3 regions of the Legionella hackeliae genome follow, and region 1 is predicted to be linked to each of the others. Evidence: riboswitches for the same ligand, from Rfam matches in the RefSeq annotation. Region 1 holds a riboswitch; each other region holds the start of a gene.

Region 1 (6,454 bases):
ATGGGTAATTAAATAACCGTGATAAGATCCAAGACCAGGAGTCCAGGAACGCACTCTTGTACTTGCCCCAGGACGATTGAGATAAATAGCACTTTTGCTGCCAAACTCATGGTGATGAGCATCCTTTGGCCAATGACGTTCATGGCTACCCCAGCTAAGCTCAGCAGGTTGACTTCCTTCGGCAATAAAGCCATGCGCTGACCAAGTATTTACAAACTCATTGGCTAATTTAGGCCTTGGGGTAATTTGTGTATCGTGTTCAGCAATATGAATGACCTTTATACCCAGTGTCTTAGCTAATAAAGCCCATTCTTCTGCCGTGGATGGATGAGGCATAAGTAATTGTTCATCGTTCGCTAAATTCCACAAGGCTTGCTTTACAAAATGGGAAACCAAGCCTGGATTAGCACCATGAGTGATTACCGCCGTGGGTGCTTGATGTTTTTTTAGTTTTAAAACCTCTGTTCGCAGCGCATAATTTGAACGCGAAGAGGGGGACAGTGTTTTATCAACATAACCACCTTTCCAAGGCTCTGTACTGGCATCAAGATAAAGAATACCTTTGTCCTGACAAAGTTTTATCAGTGAAACGCTAGAAACATCCACAGATAAATTCAATAAAAAATCACCCTCTGACAAAATATTCATTAAAAAAGGCAGATAATTTTCCGGAGTAAGCGCCATAATCTCCAAAAAAAGACCAAATTCTTTGGCAACCTGTGCACCTTGTTCATCCTTGGTAATAATAATGATTTGCGAGGGAGTAAGTTTTAAATGACGAAATAACAGCGGTAAAATAGCCTGGCCGATGCTACCAAAACCTATGATTACAAGTTTATTCGATAAGGCTATGTATTTATTCTCATAATCTTCCATGTTTTCCCCATAGCAAAACCATAACCCAGGCGACTTTTTTCTTATCCTTTAAGCGTAGAAGAGATTCTAAGGGAAAACAAAAATACTTTACTCTGAATGATTTGCAGCCAAAAGCAATCCTTTGAATAAAGGCCAATCGGGGGCGTGTAAGCTGTCCACAAAACGCGCCTTATAAGAGCCTGGTTCTTTTGTTTTGGTGTAAGCTAATTGACCACATAAACCAAAATAGGCAGTTGCCATTAGCGCCGCTTTATAGAAATCATTCTGCAAGGCTGCAAAAGCAGCAATCACCGCAGTCAATGTACAACCCATCCCAGTAATAAGTGGCATTAACGGTGATCCAAACGGTAAATAACTTGCTTGTGTGCCGTCTGTAATGTAATCAACAGGGCCACTAACAATAACTATTTTATTTCCTTGTGCAAGTTGATTGGCTATATCCGTGGCTGTGCTGACATTGTCGACTGTTTCGACTCCTTTGGTATGACTATGTTCTCCTCCAAGAGCAAGTATCTCACTGGCATTACCACGAATTACATTGACATAAGGCAGTAACATTCTGGCAGTATCTGTCCTCAGTTGACTCGCCCCAGCGCCTACAGGATCAAAAATTATTGGTTTTTTTCGTGCGGCCGCTGCTTCAACAGCTTTTTGAATTCTTGCACAAAAGGCGGGATGAAGGGTTCCTAAATTAATATTCACTGCATCACTAATGTTCACTAATTCTTCAATTTCTTCTTCCGCTTCAGACATTAATGGCGCAGCCCCTAAAGCCAGTAAGCTATTCGCCATAAAATCCATGGTAACAACATTGGTTAAGCATAAGACAAGTGGTTTTTCTTGGCGTAAATTGACTACTGATAACTCTAATTCATTCATTAACGCCAGCATATTCTCTTCCTTCTATTAAATAACGGAGTTTTCGGGCCATCACCGCAGGTTCCTCTGCATCATGAAGAGCTTCAATAACAGCAATGCCTTTTGCACCAGCGGAGAGTACTTCAATGACATTCAATTGATGAATACCCCCAATAGCAACTATGGGATGTAAAGAACATCGGGCCAATTCCCTCACACCATCAATCCCCCAAAGTCGTCGAAGATTATGCTTATGCTTGCTCGCAAAAACAGCACTCGCTGCAATATAGTTTAGCTCGTAATTGTTCGCTCGTACCAACTCCTCTTCACTTTCAATCGACAAACCCAGCAACTTATTTGCACCTAAAACTTGTCTGGCTTGCACAGGCGAGCCATCAGTTTGACCTAAATGCACCCCTTCAGCATCTATTTCCAGGGCGAGCTTAATATTGTCATTAATAATCAGAGGAATTTGATAGGACTTTAGAAGTGCATGGAGTTCGGAGGCAAAGGGCAATAACTCTTGGAAAGACGCCTTCTTTTCACGAAGTTGCACACTGGTTATACCGGCACCTGAGGCAACGCACTGTTCGATAAAACGTAAATAGGCTGGCAATGAAATCTGTTGTCGATGAGTGATCAACATGAATTTATAAAAAGGGTCTCGCATAATATCCTTGACTAAAAAATAGTGAAAGGAATGGAGACAGCATAGCGGAGCTGCTATATAAATAGTCTGGTCTCACACTCCCTCCGCAGGTTTTAACCAGAGCAGGTTATAAGGGTTTTTCTCAGCCTTGCATCACTGCAAAGCACCCCCGGTGAAGGCACGTACTCTAGAGTAAGCGATACTCATTGTCAACGGCAAAGACGGCCCATCGCTCATCGCACATAACTTTATTGATCCGTGGTGTATTGAAAAAAATGGTTTAGAAACAGGACGCTTATGCATCATGAGCAACAAACCTTCCACTGATACCAAAATGTCAAATGGAAAGCCTATTCAGGAAGGCGTGCGCGTAAAGCTGCCTGAAGGCATCACTTGGGATATGCTGGCCAAAATGACGCCAGATGAGATTAAAGAAAAAGGGGTATATCCTCAAGGATTTTTGCCGTTACCTCATCCGAATCATCCTGAAGGAGGCATGCTTTTTCCCAAATTCGCAATTGATGAAATTAATAAACAGGAAAATCGCGATTTAACTCGTTTTGATTTGGATTTTGATTTGCCTGATCATTTCTTACCCCCTTTCCCAGCACCTATTTTCCTGACAACGCGACCTGATTTAGGCGATGTATCGCAAGGAAAATTGGTCACCATTAATAACTATTTTGAGCTTTTTAACGGAATACTAAATCCTAAGCAATTAGAAGGTTTAAGGTTATTAGTGACACCGTTCCCACAACAACAGTTTAATCAAACAGACGATCGTCGTACTAAAATTCCAAGCCGTGGCGTTGCTTGTTTTGATTGCCATGCGAATGGTCATACCAACGCATCCACGCACCTTGTCGGTGATATTCGCCCTCAAGAAGTACGGCACCGTCTCGATACACCAAGCCTAAGAGGCGTTAATATCCAGCGCTTATTTGGTTCACAACGGGCACTCAAAAGCGTCGAAGATTTTACCGAATTTGAACAACGCGCCGCTTATTTTGATGGAGATCCCGTCATAGCAACGAAAAAGGGTGTGAACATTCTTGAACGCGGTAGCCAAATTCATTTTATGGCGGAATTCCAGGAGTTATTAGATTTCCCACCAGCACCTAAATTAGCCATTGATGGCCATTTGGACCCAACGAAAGCGACAGAAGCAGAGCTACGTGGAGAGGCCTTATTTTTTGGCAAAGCCAAATGTGCGACTTGCCACACGCCTCCTTATTACACCGATAATACCATGCATAACCTAAAAACTGAGCGTTTCTTGAAGCCTGTGATGGTAAATAAAATGAAGGCTATTGGCGATGGTTCAATCAAAACCTTTCCCTTGCGCGGAATCAAAGACTCACCACCGTATCTTCACAATGGTCGTTTGTTGACCTTAGCTGATACAGTGGAGTTCTTTAATCTCATCCTGGAGTTGAAATTAACACAACAGGAAAAAGAAGATTTAACAACCTTTATGAAAGCACTGTAAGGTTAATTCCCAGTATTAAAGAGTGGTTATTGTTTACAAAACCACTCTTTTTTTTCAATTAAGAGAATTGCTTGCTTCACTGCGTTCGCAATGACGAGGACTTGTATCGCGACCGGACTTAGAATGATTATGAACTGGTTTTTGGCAGCACTGCGAAGCAATCCAATACAAGGGCGCCCTACCCTCGCTTACTTAACAAGGGTTTTAAAAACTGTCCGGTATATGATTCTTTACAGCCAGCAACCTCTTCCGGGGTTCCACTGGCAATAATTTGACCGCCTTTGCTCCCCCCCTCGGGACCAAGATCAATAATCCAGTCGGCTGTTTTTATCACATCTAAATTATGCTCAATGATAATAATTGTATTACCCTGTTCCCTTAAGCGATTAAGAACACTCAGCAATTGTTTGGTATCGTGAAAATGTAATCCAGTTGTCGGCTCATCAAGAATATAGAGGGTATTGCCAGTATCTCTTTTAGATAGCTCACGCGCTAACTTAATACGTTGGGCCTCTCCCCCGGAAAGTGTTGTTGCACTTTGCCCCAATCGGATATAGGAAAGTCCAACATCAATTAATGTTTGGCATTTTCTGGCAACGACTGGAATTGCATCAAAAAAGGTTCGCGCATCTTCAACAGTCATATCCAGCACTTCGTGAATGTTTTTGCCCTTATATTGAATTTCCAGCGTTTCGCGATTATAGCGTTTTCCTTTACAAACATCACAAGCAACATAAATATCGGGCAAGAAATGCATTTCCACTTTAATTAAGCCATCTCCTTGACATGCTTCACAGCGTCCGCCACGCACATTAAAACTAAAACGCCCGGGCTGATAGCCGCGTGCTCGAGACTCAGGTGTTCCTGAAAACAATTCGCGAATAGGTGTAAATAAGCCCGTGTAGGTCGCAGGATTAGAGCGTGGCGTGCGACCAATTGGACTTTGGTCGATATCAATGACTTTGTCACAAAGTTCCAGTCCTTTAATTTCTTTAACAGAACCTGGAGTTAGAAGACTAGCACGGTTCAATTTATTCGCAGCAATAGGATAAAGTGTGTCATTGATTAAACTTGACTTGCCAGAACCAGAAACGCCAGTAACGCAGGTAATAACGCCTAAAGGAATATTGACATTCACGTTCTTTAAATTGTTGCACTGCACTCCTCTTAGCTGCAGCATTTTTTCTTTATTATGAGCAATACGACGTTCAGGCACTGGAATTGATTGAAAGCCCGCAAGGTATTGACCGGTAAGCGATTGCTTATTTTTCATAATTTCGGCAGGCGTTCCTTGGGCGACAATTTGGCCTCCATGAACACCGGCACCAGGCCCTATATCCAACACAAAATCAGCAGCACGTATGGCATCTTCATCATGTTCAACAACAATGACAGTGTTACCCAGGTTGCGCAAATGTAAGAGCGTTTTTAATAGACGCTCATTATCACGTTGATGCAATCCAATTGATGGCTCATCGAGAATATACATTACTCCTACCAAGCCAGATCCAATTTGGCTAGCTAAACGAATTCTTTGAGCTTCACCACCCGATAACGTTTCGGCACTACGAGCGAGGGATAAGTAATCCAATCCTACATTTACCAAAAAACCCAAACGTTCAACAATTTCTTTATTGATTTTGGAGGCAATTTCGCCACGATAACCTGTTAGCTGCAAGCCCCGGAAAAACTCAAAAGCTTCCTCAATAGGATAAGCCGTAATTTCTGGCAAATTTTTATCATCAACAAAAACATGTCGAGCCTCTTCGCGCAAACGCGCTCCAGCACAGGTCTCACAAGGACGAGAGGAAAGATATTTCGCCAATTCTTCACGTACCATAGACGAGTCTGATTCACGATAACGGCGCTGCATATTCGGAATTACTCCCTCAAAGCTATGTCTTTTCGACATAAAACCGCCATGAGGTCGCTGATAATGAAAATCAATCAATTCTTTACTGCCATAAAGAATAGTAGTTTGGATTGACTCAGGCAGATCACAGAAGGGAGTTTCGACATCAAAATTAAAATGGCGTGCTAATGACTCCAGCATTGGATAATAGTAAGTCGTTTTTTTATCCCAACCACGAATAGCTCCCTCGGCTAAACTGGCAGAAGGTTCATGAACTACCCTTTCTGGGTCAAAAAATTGATTAACACCTAAACCATCGCAAGTAGGGCAAGCCCCCATCGGATTATTAAATGAAAACAACCGGGGTTCCAACTCACTTAAGCTGTAACCACATTCAGAACAAGCAAATTTTGATGAGAATACTATCTCATTAAATTCTTTGTCGACTGCCGAGACTATTGCTAATCCTTCTGCCAAATTCAAAGCATTTTCAAAGGATTCACTTAAGCGTTGCGCGAGGTCGGAACGAACCTTAAAGCGGTCAACAACCACTTCTATAGTATGTTTTTGTCTCAAACTTAATTTTGGTGGTTCATCCAGCTCATAGATTTCACCATCAATCCGGGCGCGCACATAACCCTGGGCCTGTAATTGTTGCAGGAGCTGTACATGTTCCCCTTTACGCTCACGAACAACAGGAGCAAGAATCATCGCTTTGGCACCTTCCGGC
Region 2 (6,454 bases), 1.6 Mb from region 1:
GCGAGAACCTTTTTACGATGAATTAGCTGATATTAGTTTTGAAACTGATAAATTAACTGTCAAAGCAGTAGCAAATAATATAATTAAATACATTTATGGCGAAGTTTGACTTGTATAAGGAGATAGTGCTTCGTTTACCTAGCCATCAGTATCCCATTATCATAGGATATAACGCCTTAAATGACCCGGCAATACTGAATCGTTATTTAGCAGGTGAACAGGTTCTTATTGTAACGAATGAAAAGATAGCGGCGCTTTATCTTGGCGATCTGCAAAAGGCATTTGCTGATAAACAATGTGATGTTGTTATTCTTCAAGATGGTGAAGAATTCAAAAATCGAGAAAGTTTATTTGCTATCTATGATACATTAATTGCTAAACATCATCATCGAGATACAACATTAATTGCGCTGGGTGGTGGGGTAATAGGTGATATTACTGGTTTTGCTGCAGCAACGTATCAACGTGGAGTGCGATTTTTACAGATACCAACAACCTTATTGGCTCAAGTTGATGCCTCTATAGGTGGCAAAACTGCAATCAATCATCCACTTGGAAAAAATATGATTGGTAGTTTTTATCAACCAGCCGCTGTAATTATTGATTTAAATACATTAAATACATTACCAAAGCGTGAGTTTCATGCTGGATTTGCTGAAATTATCAAGTATGCCCTATTGTCAGGTGGAGAGTTTCTGGAATTGGTTAGGAGTTTTTTACAAGAAGGAATGAATAACTCTTCGAGTCTGGCTGCAGTCATTAGCCAGTGTTGCCAGATAAAGACAAATTATGTCGAACAAGATGAGCATGAGATCACAGGAGTGCGTGCTTTTTTAAATTTAGGCCATACATTTGCTCATGCTCTAGAAGCCTATACCAACTATAGTCGCTGGCTTCACGGAGAAGCAGTAGCTATAGGACTTTATTGTGCAGCACTATTGTCTGAGCAATTTGCTCAATTGGACAAAACAACAGTACAACGTATTGATGAAATGTTGTTAATGGCAGAGTTACCTCGGCGAATTCCTAAAGATATTGACCTTGATCAATTGCGGATTGCAATGTCTCAGGATAAAAAGATAAAAAATAAAAATTTGCGCTTCATATTAATGAGAGCACCAGGAGATTGCTATATAGAGGCTAATGTATCCGAAAACCTGTTGCGCTCGGTATTGGAAGATGCAGTTGAAGGAGATTAATAAAATGCAAAATGTGATGCATGAATCTGAGAATAAAGAAATGACCAGCACTAAAAATACGTTTAAACCCAGTGCCTGGCTTACCAAAATTGATTTCATCAATCACCTGGTTTTATTTAATAATGCTTTAATCGCCATATTGGCTGAAGAGGGAGGCGGTAAGACAACGTTTAGTGAATTGTTACAGACTAGTCTGGATTCACAAATCAAATCATATTTATTAAAAGCCACTCCTCCTTTTTCTCAAGCTGGTTTATTAGCACAACTTGCAACATTGTTGCATTTACGTGCTGACTCTGAACTGACTTTTGCGAATTTGATACAGCAAATCAACGAGAGGAAAGCCCACATTCTAGTCGTTATTGACGATGCCCAACACGTTAGTGACAGCTTCTTAGTGGATCTCTTAACTGAATTAAAACAGCAGGGTGAACAATGCTTTTTCCATGTATGTCTGATTTCTGACTTTTCATTGGTGGCTAGCTTAAATAAACTGGAAGCAGCCTCTTTAGATCATTTAGTTCATCGTGTAGAGCCAGGTGCTTTAACAGAAAATGAAACCAAGACGTATGTTTTAAACAACCTTCCCTCACTTAAACGCATTGACTTAACGATGTCAGATAAGCGATTGGAGCAATTTTATCAGTTGACTGGCGGTAATATTGCACGCATCAATAAAGAAATGATTAGCTATTTTTGCCCAGAAACATTAAATTCTGCAAGTTTGCAAAAATCGTCTTATTCAAAATATATAGGCTTAAGTGCAACATTGGCAGTCGCCTTATTAGCTTCAGTGTATGTTTGGCAAAACCAGGATTTATTCAGGCAAACAAAACCTCCTGTTCAGGAGAGTACTCAACGTGTAGCAGCTGCTGAGAAATTATTACCCTCTGTGATTACTAGTACGCCAGTATTTCCCAACGAAGAACGCACTCTGGCCAGTGAGATACCAAATTACAATGAAAGGACGGATAGTTACATTCCTTCATTAACAGTTTCGTCTACAAGACAAGAAACACAACCCTCCCCACTAAAACGTGTAGTGGATATTGTGCTAGATGAAGAAGAGGAAAACAGCTCATTAGTGGTTATGGATAAGGTAGTTGTAATACCTAAAACTATTGGCAACACACCCGCTAAGCAAGTAGCAAGCCTGGAAAGAAACGTGGTTTCCACCCGAGATACTCCGAAAGCTATGGCTCACCCTGCATTGGCTTCTGAAGTAACAACAACCGTTGCTGTAAAAACTCCTGATAGCACAACACAACAGAAGCAATATACAGTGCAATTGCTTGCAAGTTTGAATCTTGAGGACGTAAAGCGCTTTGTGAATGACCATCATTTAACGAATACAAAAATTCGTCTAACCAAGCGACAAGGGATTAATTGGTACGTCTTAACGCTGGGAGAGTATGGTCGTTTTGATCAGGCACAACAGGCGGCGAAAAATCTTCCTGCAGGGTTAACCCAGTATAAACCCTGGATTCGTTCTACCACAGGGCTTAATGCATTGGGTTAAGCGTACGGTTAAGGCCTGGCGGTAGATTTTTCTGCTGCTTGGCCCAAGCGCGATAGCCAATTATTGACATAACGATGTACAGCAGCATGAGTAAACAATGAAAGGGTAATTGTTTATGAAAATACATGTAGCTATAAATTGCATCTGTTACAAACCAAAGAATCCATGTTGCTCTAATTTTATAACACATTAACCATTGCGCGGTTAAGCTTAGTGAAGTTGTTAAGCCATCTAGTACTGTGATGTCAGAATGGGTAAAATTATTTAGTAGCTCTACGATAAGCACAAAAAGACTGAATGTAATACCGGAAAGTATCAGCCACTGCTTGATGGATAAACGATTAATTACTTTCGTTGCATTTGAAGTTGGACTCTGCCATAAATACCAACCGTAGCACGTGCTGACGAAATAAAATGATTCAAGTAACATATCAGCATAGATTCCCTTTTGCCAATATAACGAACCATTAATTAGAGTGGCTAACAGGCTAGCCGGCCATGCTTTGTTATTCAGTTGAATGAAATAATAAGTAGCTAATAAGGAAGCTATGGTTCCTGCAACATCTAAAAACATACATTATCCCTTCGACGGCATTACCCGAACAGGTTCAATGGGTATTTCTCAGTCCTTAAAAGCATGGTTAGCTTTAAGAACACCCCTAATCTCGTTAAATCCAAGTCTATTTGAATTTAAGAGCAGTAAATTTTATAGTAAACTGCTACTTATGAAAATTAAATTTTCTTTTTTATTAGAACTGATGGGGTCAAGGAGATAGATTATGTACAAAAGAGTGTTATTCGCGACAGATTTTGATGAAGTAGGAATAAAAGCAGCTCATAAGGCAAAAAAAATTGCTGAAGAAAATGGAGCGGATTTACTCTTGGTTCACGTTGTTGAACCTATTCCCGCTTATGCATACCCAGGTTTTGCAGGATTTGCTGAAGTTGAGGTTTCAATTCGTGAGCAAGCTGAGAAAGAATTGTCAGCATTAGCTAAAAAGCTAGGGGTGGACAGTGCACATTGCATGATTGAGTTTGGTTCTACAAAAAATGAAATTTTGCGTGTTGCCAAAGAAAAGAAAATTGATTTAATTGTTACAGGAAGTCATGGAAAACATGGCTTAGCTTTGTTACTCGGCTCAACCGCCAATGCTATTTTGCATGGTGCTGAGTGTGATGTACTTATTGTTCGTCCTAAAGTTGACTAATGAATTATCATCTCTGACTAACCCACTTTTCTCATTGTCATTTCCTTATAGGTAATGACAATGAGCAATTTGTTTGCATTGAGTCTTTATAATTAAGCAATCTCTAGTGTTTCTTCCTTAAGTGATTTCACAATAGCTGGTCTTTTATGGAGGTTAGTAAAGTAACCTGGTAAGTGATCCCAGCCTGATAAGTCAATTTTAAAGTTTTTTGCCCACAATAACATAACGAACATATAAGCATCAGGTAGGGTAAATTGTTCGCCCATAAGAAATTTATGTTTTAGGTGTTTATCAATATATCCTAATTTAGTTTTAATCATGGGGATGTAAACTTTGTCTTTCATCTCTTGAGGAATAGTTGGATTAAAGAGATTTGAAAAACTCTTATGCAGCTCGGTGGTGATGAAGTTTACCCATTCAAGAATTTGGTAGCGCTTAAAATCACCAACTGGTGGTAATAGATCACGAGCTTGGAATTTATCGGCCAAAAATTGTTGAATTACTGCATTCTCAGTGAGTATTTGACCGTCTAATTCCAGAGTGGGTACTGCACCCTTCGGATTGATTTTTAAGAAATCTCGATCTTCTTCGGTGCGTTTAGTTTTTAAATTGACTGCTTCATAGTCACAATCAATACCAATTTCATTAATTACAATTCTTACTGCTAGAGAACAAGCTCCTTTTGTGAAAAATAATTTCATGGTAATCCTTATGAGTTTATAGGCTTCTCATTTTTACCTTTTTAATTTTATTAGTACAAGAGTTATTAGATTATTATTGTTTTCAGCAATCAGGGTGTATTGATATTTCATCTTGAAGCCATGTCCCTTGCCTGTCGTGGTATCCCAGGGATACCGTGGATAAATCACGGCATGTCGGTAATCTAGGGGATTCTCAAGAGGCCCTGGCTAGTCGCGAAATCCATTTAGTCCACGTGCCGCGGCTCGTCCGCGGTATCCAGGGATATTGTGGATAAACTGCGGCATATTGATATTTTATAGTGTATTGAACAGACCTTAGATTTTGCTGGTTTTATTACCAGTTCGATTACTATTCACTAGCGAGATTTGTCTTAAATCAAGCCTGCCAATAAGTGACATCATCGTGGTATTATTTATTTTCCCACTTTTTCTTAACGCGCGTAATTCCTGACGTGCCCCTTCTAAACCTGCTAAGCGTAACTCCAATTCAATCTCCAAGGCTAATTTATTAGAGTCGCTTTCCGCTTCTACAGCAATATTCGATGCGAGGAATTGATTGAGTGTCGCCAGGATAGTATTTCCCACTTGCTTACAGATGTCGGCTTCCGATTCATTCATTGTTTCGCATAACTTATCCATCTTTTTTTCAATGGCTTTAATACCGGCATCTACTGCAGAAACAATCGCTTCTTTCTCTTCATCATTCGGTGAGTTTTTAATTAATTCTTTTAATCCGGGTAGAAGTAACGGAAGTATTACCATACTGACCAATAAAGAACAAAGAATTACGCCCACTGCTATTGTTATTAATAAATCATGCTCAGGAAAGGGTGCGCCATCGGGCATTAAGGTTGGCAGCGAGAGAATTGCTGCCAGGGCTATTGCTCCGCGCACGCCACCCAGTGATATTACAGCAATGACACGTAAGTGAGGACGATGCCAGGCTTTGTGACGATGGCGAGCAATTAGTGCTTCAAAAGGCAAAGTTAAATAAATCCATGCAAAACGTAAGGCAATAATGGAAAAAGTGAGAACAAAAACAATGAAAGCGCAGTGAGGAAAACTGCTACCTGTGTGGGATAATAAGTCATAAGAATTTGCGATATATATCCCTAAAAGAATAAATATGGCGCCGTTTAAAATGGTTTCAATCATTCCACGAACAAAATGACCTTCGATCCTCATTGTGGCAAGTGTTCTATCCAAAAAACCCGCGTTATCAATAGTAAATCCTGCTGCTACCGCAGCTAGTATTCCTGACACTTCAAATTTTTCTGCAACAAGATAGGCAGTAAATGGTAAAAGAATAATTAAAAGATTCTCTGCAGCTGTTTCTTGGGGGTGACCAATGTTAAGCCGCCCCAAAAGAATGATAAACAGATAAGTCATTAGCGCCCCAATGGCAAGCCCGCCCAAACCAATGAGTAATAAACTAAAGCCCACATTGGTGAATGAAAAAACACCGGTAAGCATAGCAGTGACTGCGAATTTAAAGGAAACAAGTCCAGAGGCGTCATTTAAAAGAGCCTCACCTTGTAGAATGTGAAGTATTCGCTCAGGAATAGGTGCGTTGGCAGCAAGAGATCGCAGCGCGACTGCATCTGTAGGGGAAAGAGCGGCTGCCAATGCAAATGAGGCAGGCAAGGGTATCAATGGAATTAACCAATGAATAAAATATCCCATTCCAATGACTGTAAAAAAAACCAGGCCAATAGATAACATAATGATGGGTCTGGTATTGGATAAAAATTCTCGCTTGGGAAAACGCCAACTATCAATAAAAAGAAGTGGAGGGATAAACAACAGCATAAAGAGCTCTGGATTAAA
Region 3 (6,454 bases), 660 kb from region 1:
TCGTCCTAATAAAGCGCAACAGGCATTGGCAAAAGAATTTGCTGAAGCAGGAGCGCTTGCGATTCTGGGGTCACATCCACATTGCGTGCAACCTTTTGCCTGGTTAACCACCCAAAATGGCAGAAAAGTGTTCGTCGCTTATTCTTTGGGGAATTTTATATCGAATCAGGGTAGTCTTAAAAATCGAAGCAGTGGTTTATTGTCACTACATCTTGAAAAAAATGAGAATGGTCGTATTTCGATTGCAAAGATTCTCTATCAACCCACGTTTATGGAAAATCGTGGCAATCAAATGCGTTTAACATTAGTCACTTCAAAAAAGCATCCTGCTTATCAATGGCTGAAAAAGGTGATTGGGGAGGGCTATCTAATTTTGCCCACCGAGGAGAAGGCAATGGCTAACACGTCTGCGCGCTCCTCATTGTAAGGGTGAATCAAATTTTGATAATACAATGCTATTTAATGATGAAGCCTCAAAGAACTCTCCGCGCATTGCTCGCAGTATTTGTTGCAGAGAAAGAAATTGGGCACTTAACTGAAAATACAAATCACCGGTCTGTCTCTCGTAGAGCTCTCCAACCGTAAGATAGGCCGCTTGACCAATATCGGCAAAATAGTCAAGGCTAACGTGACGCTTTTTGGCAATACCCGGGAAAAGCCCGCAGAACAATAGACTTTTGTCTCCCACATCTTTTAATAACTCAACTTGTCGACGCGGATTATTCATTGATTCCAGGAAATCCAAGGCAATAACGGATTCAATCAGTCTTGGTCCTTGAGAAAACCTCATCAGCAAAAATACCAGATAACTCTCTGTATTTTCGTTGAGAACCAGCTGTGTAGTGGCTTGCGCTTCATTAACCAGCGCATGCCATTGACTGATTTCGGTGGGATGCAAAATCAATTGCTTCATAGTATCCCCCAATCCATGCTTTTGCTTTTACTGTTAGTTTAGCAAACTACATACCAATATGCGGGAAACAATGTCTTTTATCTAAATACAGCAAGCGATAGGATTAATCTCGCTAAAAGGAGCCTCAGGTAGATAATCATTCGTGTAGCATTCATTCAGAGGAAACTGCTTATCAATGACTGCTAAATGCTGTGCATAACGTGCTACCTTTGCCCAATCGCGCTCGACATTCATTAAAGATCGCGAGAAAAAAGGCAATGTCCTTAAGAAAATTTTGCGATACATTTCACTGGCCAATTGTGGTTTTTGTTCGCACAGCAATTCAAACGCTTCGTCAGGGTTTTCCAGGGTATAGGCCATGCCACGCGATGTAGCTTTGAGAAATCCTTTAACCAACTCAGGATTTTTCAAGGTAGCATCAGGGACAATAAACTGAACAGAGCAAAAACAACAGCAACCCAGGCCTGCTAATTGATCAAGCCGTAAAAAAATGGTCTCTCCTTTTAAATAGTCCAATTCCACACGTTGAAAATTAATGAAACCCACTCCAATGTCTACTTTCTGACGACAAATTGCATCACTAAGATTCATGCCAATGCGTACTGTTTCATAACTACCAGCATCAATGCCGGCAAGTGTTGCCAAATCATCAATAATCTTCTTACCGAATTCACCAATATATCCAACCCGCTTACCGACAATATCATAAAAAGTTTTTATCCCGCTCGATTTTAAAGCGATTAGCCCTGTGGGTGGCTCATCAAGAAGAGTCCCAATGGAACTTACCGGGTAGCCTTTGGCGCGAGCAACTACCGTATGAATCATTGCTTTGACCCCAAAATCGACCTGCCCCAAACCAACAATTTCAGTCACATCACTGGGATCATTAGGTTCTAAAATAGCTAAATGAATACCCTCGTCTTTGTAATAACCTAGCGCTTGGGCTACAAAAAGCGGTGTATGATAGGGATTTGCATACCAATTTAATAATAATGTGGTTCTAGAATGAAGCTGATGCATTTGCCAAGTCTCCTTAATAATTAAAAATGTGAGATGGCAAAAGGCACACAGCAGTAGATGCGTGATTTCAAGGCAATCCTTACGCTGGTATTAACCAGTTCAAGTTCGACGGGTATTTCTCAGCCGTTACCGGCACCCCGAGCCATCTATAGATCCAGAAAATCGGTGGATACTTACCTGCTTTTCGGATTGCAGCTATGCTAAGCGAGCATTGGATTTCTTGTCAATGAATGAAAAATTATTTCACTCTTTTATTTGGATAAAAGCTTAGTTTTAATGGATAAACTTATGCACATTTCTACAGCTTGGTTCCTTTTAATGTGTGATTGAAGATTCCCGAGTGGATATAGCTACATTATGGAAAATACTAAGTAAAGGCAGAATCTACGCTTAATTAACTAATTGTTAACCGAATATTTTCTAATTGTTTTAATGATCCATGGCCTGGTTTTAGATTAAAGATACCGCGTTTAATTCTAAAAAATTTTCCTAAGTTTGAGGATTTATCTAAACAATCAGTTATTAATTCTTTTTTTCTCTTCAAAGATAATGTTTGTATGTGTTTCACAACACTCTCTTTATGCATAGCAAGGGCTTTTAATTGAGAAGGGGCAATGAATTGTTTTGTTGTAAGTGCTGATACTATAAGTTCAGCACTGTCTTTATGCTGAAGAAATGTTTGTATTTCGTCCTCGTGCATTATTTTTTCAGCAGGTAGTGTTTTAAAAAAACTAAATGGGTCGTCGATATTACCCGGATTATAGGTCTCCAAATTAACATCAGTGGCTTTATGATAATACCATTTACCGGGATGGCGAATTGAACTATAAATCCCGAGTTGTCTATCGGTGGGGAAAATTATTCCTGGTCTAATTTTAGCGTTTAGTAAATGTTCTTCTATTTTTTCCAAAGTTTTCTGACACTCCTTTTCAAATCCAGGAGAAATATAGATAGTAAACTGCATTCCTTCCTAGAATCGTAAGCTGTTTTTTACTTTTTGTTTTCTAAAATCGATGAGGTTCTCATAGATATTTTTTGTATAAATAAATAGCTCGTCTCTATTTAAAGAGTATTGGAAAAAGAAACTACGTAATTTAGGTAAGTTTGTATGAAAGAAATGAATCGCCATTCGCTACGGCGGTATGAATCTATTTCTTGATATATTTTATGAAAAGTCTTTCTTAAAAACTTTAGATTTGGAGAGTTCTGATTCTGTAAAAACCGCTTATGTTCTTCAAGAAGATGCTCGAGTCTGTCCTGTCTACCCTGTTTAAATTTTTCAATTACATTAAGGTTGGCTACTTTGAAACACATATTTTCTTGAGCAAGCAAAGGGAGGATTATTTCCCAGGCCTGATTCATGTCTTCTTGATGGACGCTAACGCGTGCTTTCCAATTGGTATAAAGTTTTCTATAGACCCTATTTGGTATTTGCCATGGACGAAAATTTATAAAATAGGATATGTCAGTTAAATATCTCTTAATGGTATATTTTTTACACAGATTACTGTTAGAAGAAATCACGTAATCAGGATCAATTAAATCAGTATATCTCATGGAAGCGTTTTCAAGACAGCATGAGAAATTGTAGCATTCTGTTCAAAAAAATCACAATTAATTCTCTAGTATAAGAAAACCCCATATCATTGAAAAGAATACATTATGATACATATCATTTCATTTTACTTCAAAATAGCATATTATGCGCGTTTTAGGAGGAGTCTATGGGCATCGTAAAAATATCTGATGAATTACATGAGGCAACAAAACTAATGGCTAGAGCTATGAGTCGCTCAATAAATTCACAAGCGGAGTATTGGATTCGGGTAGGGAAATTGGCAGAAGAGAATCCTACCATCACTTATCCTGAAATTCTTAAAATTATGGTAAATCAAGCCTCATTAGGTGAAATGCATTATGTTAGTGAAGACGCCTGAAGAAATAGAAAAAATGCGAGTAGCCGGAAACTTGGCGGCATTAGTACTTCATATGATTGAGCCTTATGTAGTTGCGGGTGTAAGTACGCATGAGCTTGAACAAAGATGTCGTAAATATATTATTGAAGACTTAAATGCAATTCCTTCGACCTTAAATCACTATGGATTTCCGGCGTGCATTTGCACATCCATCAATCATGTTGTCTGTCATGGAATACCCTCTGATAAAATTATTAAAGACGGGGACATTCTTAATATTGACGTTACAGTACAAAAAGATGGATATATTGGTGATACAAGTAAAATGTTTTTAGTCGGCAATGTCAGCCCCTTTGCTAAAAAGCTGGTGAAGATTACTCAAGAATGTCTTTATAAAGCCATTGATATCGTTCGTCCTGGTATTCGACTTGGAGATATAGGAAGTATTATCCAGGAGCATGCTGAAAAAAATCGATATTCTGTTGTTCGTGAATTTGGGGGGCATGGGATTGGTAAAACAATGTGGGAGAAACCCGATGTTATGCATTTTGGAAAACCCAATACGGGTTTACAACTACAGGCTGGAATGACCTTTACTATTGAGCCAATGATCAATTTGGGGAGTAAGGACATCAAAACTTTAGGGGATGGATGGACTGTTGTCACGAAGGACCATAAATTATCTGCACAATGGGAACATACAATTTTAGTCACAAGCAGTGGGTATGAGGTGCTTACTCTAAGACCAGATGAGCATATAGTTATTTAATAAAGGTGTAAGAAAGAATATATGAGGTATTCCCTTAAGCGGTGGGCAAATCAAGGAATAAGTTACCATGACAACAGGGTACAATGGCTTGCTATGTTATAAACAAACGGAAATTCATAGTCAGGGAAAACTGAAGTTTTTCCTTGAAAAACACAGTACAAAAGAGGGAACCTGGGGAAAGCTTTCCTTGCACGAAGGAGAAATTGATTTTGTATTTATGAATGGTCAGGGAGAAGAGCAGTCACGGATTAGACTTGATAAAAAACATCCTCAACTTCTTATTCCTCCTGCCATATGGCACAAAGTGGTTCCAGTGAGTGAAACATTTAATGCAACTTTAGAGTTTTATTGCATACCCCTTCGTTATTTTAACAAGAAATACGGTTTAGGGGCTGTGCATAGCGATTTAGTCTATGTCTACGAGACTTATTTAGGCCATTTACAAAACCTAACTATTTTGGATGTTGGCTGTGGGTCTGGCAGAAACTTGCTGTACTTAGCAAAAATGGGGCATCGAGTAACCGGGATTGATCACAGTCAATCTGCACTGAAAACTATCCACGATATCGTTGAAAAAGAAGCGTTGCCGGGGATTAATACAATATTATACGACTTAAATAAGCCCTTGGAACTTGAATCTGCCCACTATGATTTTGTTCTTGCAACGGTTTCTTTGCAGTTCTTAAATGCGCGACGCATACCGTCATTATTGGCTGAACTTCAAGAGATCACAAAGAAAAATGGTTATCATTTTTTAGTATTTCCTGTTCAATCAGAACTTTATTCACTCCCAAATATATTCACCTTTCTTCCACAACAAGACGAGCTTTATCATGTTTATCAAGATAGCGGCTGGTCTATTTTAGAGTATAAAGAAACGACAGGTCATCTGCACAAGAAGGATAAAGCAGGCAGACACATTCCCGGTTTGTTTGGTATCTTATTGGCGCAAAAAAAGACCTAAAAAAGATAGATTGTCTTTGCTGGTTCTTTCTACATAATCAACCGCTTGCTCACTTTTTAACAATCAGCTTGTACCTTGACCGGTCCATATTAGTATCTATCACATTTATTTATTAAAGTAAGCTATACTGAAAAAAAATGATTCTTTTAGGTGCTAAATGATGAAAAAAAATTCAGATAAAGATAAAGCAAAAAAAATATCAAAATCAAAGTTGAATAAAATTTCTGGTGGAAACAAAGTTACAATTGTTAGAACACCTATTATTTCTACTCCCGTAGAGAACCATCCAGGACCAAAACCTCCTCTAGATTGGGAAAATAATAAAATAGAGTGGTAATACGTTTGCCATTAAGAAAGGTCAGTCAGCAAACTCTGGGAATCTAGCTTTCATGTAAAAGTGAGGTGTATCAGGTTTGTGAGAAATTATAATGCCTCAGAGAAAGAGAAATTTGCGGTAATACCTGTAAGCAGTCCTATTTTATTGACTCCTTAAAGCCGATACAAAGTCTCATTACTCACTAATAGTATTGCCTCACTGGTGGTATGTTTAAATAAACCAGTCCAATTGTTGCTAGCCCCAATAGCCTTCAACTTTTCTCGACAAGCATATCCTTCTACATCTTGATATTTACCGGTGATTATTTGCTCTGTTAGAGTATGTCGCTGCCAATTTATTTGGTATAGCGTCGCTAACTCTTCTTGGATTTTAATTAATTTAGAAGATTGGGGTTGTTTTGTAAGGGCTTGAGCAAAATTTTGCATTTCTTTTAGATTTAAGTACAAACTAACAGGATTAAAATTAAAGTGGTGTTGGTTAATGACCAGAAATAAATTTTCCCACTGCTCTTGTTCGATAAAAAATTTACAATAGC

What was found. A riboswitch is a leader RNA that binds a small molecule or an ion and turns the genes downstream of it on or off. The one in region 1 is predicted to bind thiamine pyrophosphate.
Region 2: another riboswitch for thiamine pyrophosphate. It lies ahead of pnuC (nicotinamide riboside transporter PnuC); the one in region 1 lies ahead of thiE (thiamine phosphate synthase).
Region 3: another riboswitch for thiamine pyrophosphate. It lies ahead of LHA_RS14075 (ABC transporter substrate-binding protein); the one in region 1 lies ahead of thiE (thiamine phosphate synthase).

The regions. Positions count from the first base shown of each region.
Region 1 covers NZ_LN681225.1:397,079-403,532, reverse strand. Annotated here, with positions in the region: gene LHA_RS01910 (homospermidine synthase) at 1-876, opposite strand, end outside; gene thiM (hydroxyethylthiazole kinase) at 964-1,767, opposite strand; gene thiE (thiamine phosphate synthase) at 1,748-2,404, opposite strand; TPP riboswitch at 2,465-2,564, opposite strand; gene LHA_RS01895 (hypothetical protein) at 2,688-3,872, shown strand; gene uvrA (excinuclease ABC subunit UvrA) at 4,051-6,454, opposite strand, start outside.
Region 2 covers NZ_LN681225.1:2,277,216-2,283,669, reverse strand. Annotated here, with positions in the region: gene aroK (shikimate kinase AroK) at 1-109, shown strand, start outside; gene aroB (3-dehydroquinate synthase) at 96-1,199, shown strand; gene LHA_RS10080 (AAA family ATPase) at 1,204-2,718, shown strand; gene pnuC (nicotinamide riboside transporter PnuC) at 2,702-3,292, opposite strand; TPP riboswitch at 3,281-3,389, opposite strand; gene LHA_RS10065 (universal stress protein) at 3,498-3,926, shown strand; gene gstA (glutathione transferase GstA) at 4,019-4,627, opposite strand; gene LHA_RS10055 (Na+/H+ antiporter) at 4,943-6,454, opposite strand, start outside.
Region 3 covers NZ_LN681225.1:3,176,743-3,183,196, reverse strand. Annotated here, with positions in the region: gene LHA_RS14085 (CapA family protein) at 1-427, shown strand, start outside; gene LHA_RS14080 (hypothetical protein) at 419-913, opposite strand; gene LHA_RS14075 (ABC transporter substrate-binding protein) at 995-1,933, opposite strand; TPP riboswitch at 1,992-2,083, opposite strand; gene LHA_RS14070 (hypothetical protein) at 2,328-2,897, opposite strand; gene LHA_RS14060 (ParD-like family protein) at 3,658-3,870, shown strand; gene map (type I methionyl aminopeptidase) at 3,851-4,618, shown strand; gene tehB (SAM-dependent methyltransferase TehB) at 4,686-5,582, shown strand; gene LHA_RS17010 (hypothetical protein) at 5,740-5,919, shown strand; gene LHA_RS16240 (ankyrin repeat domain-containing protein) at 6,072-6,454, opposite strand, start outside.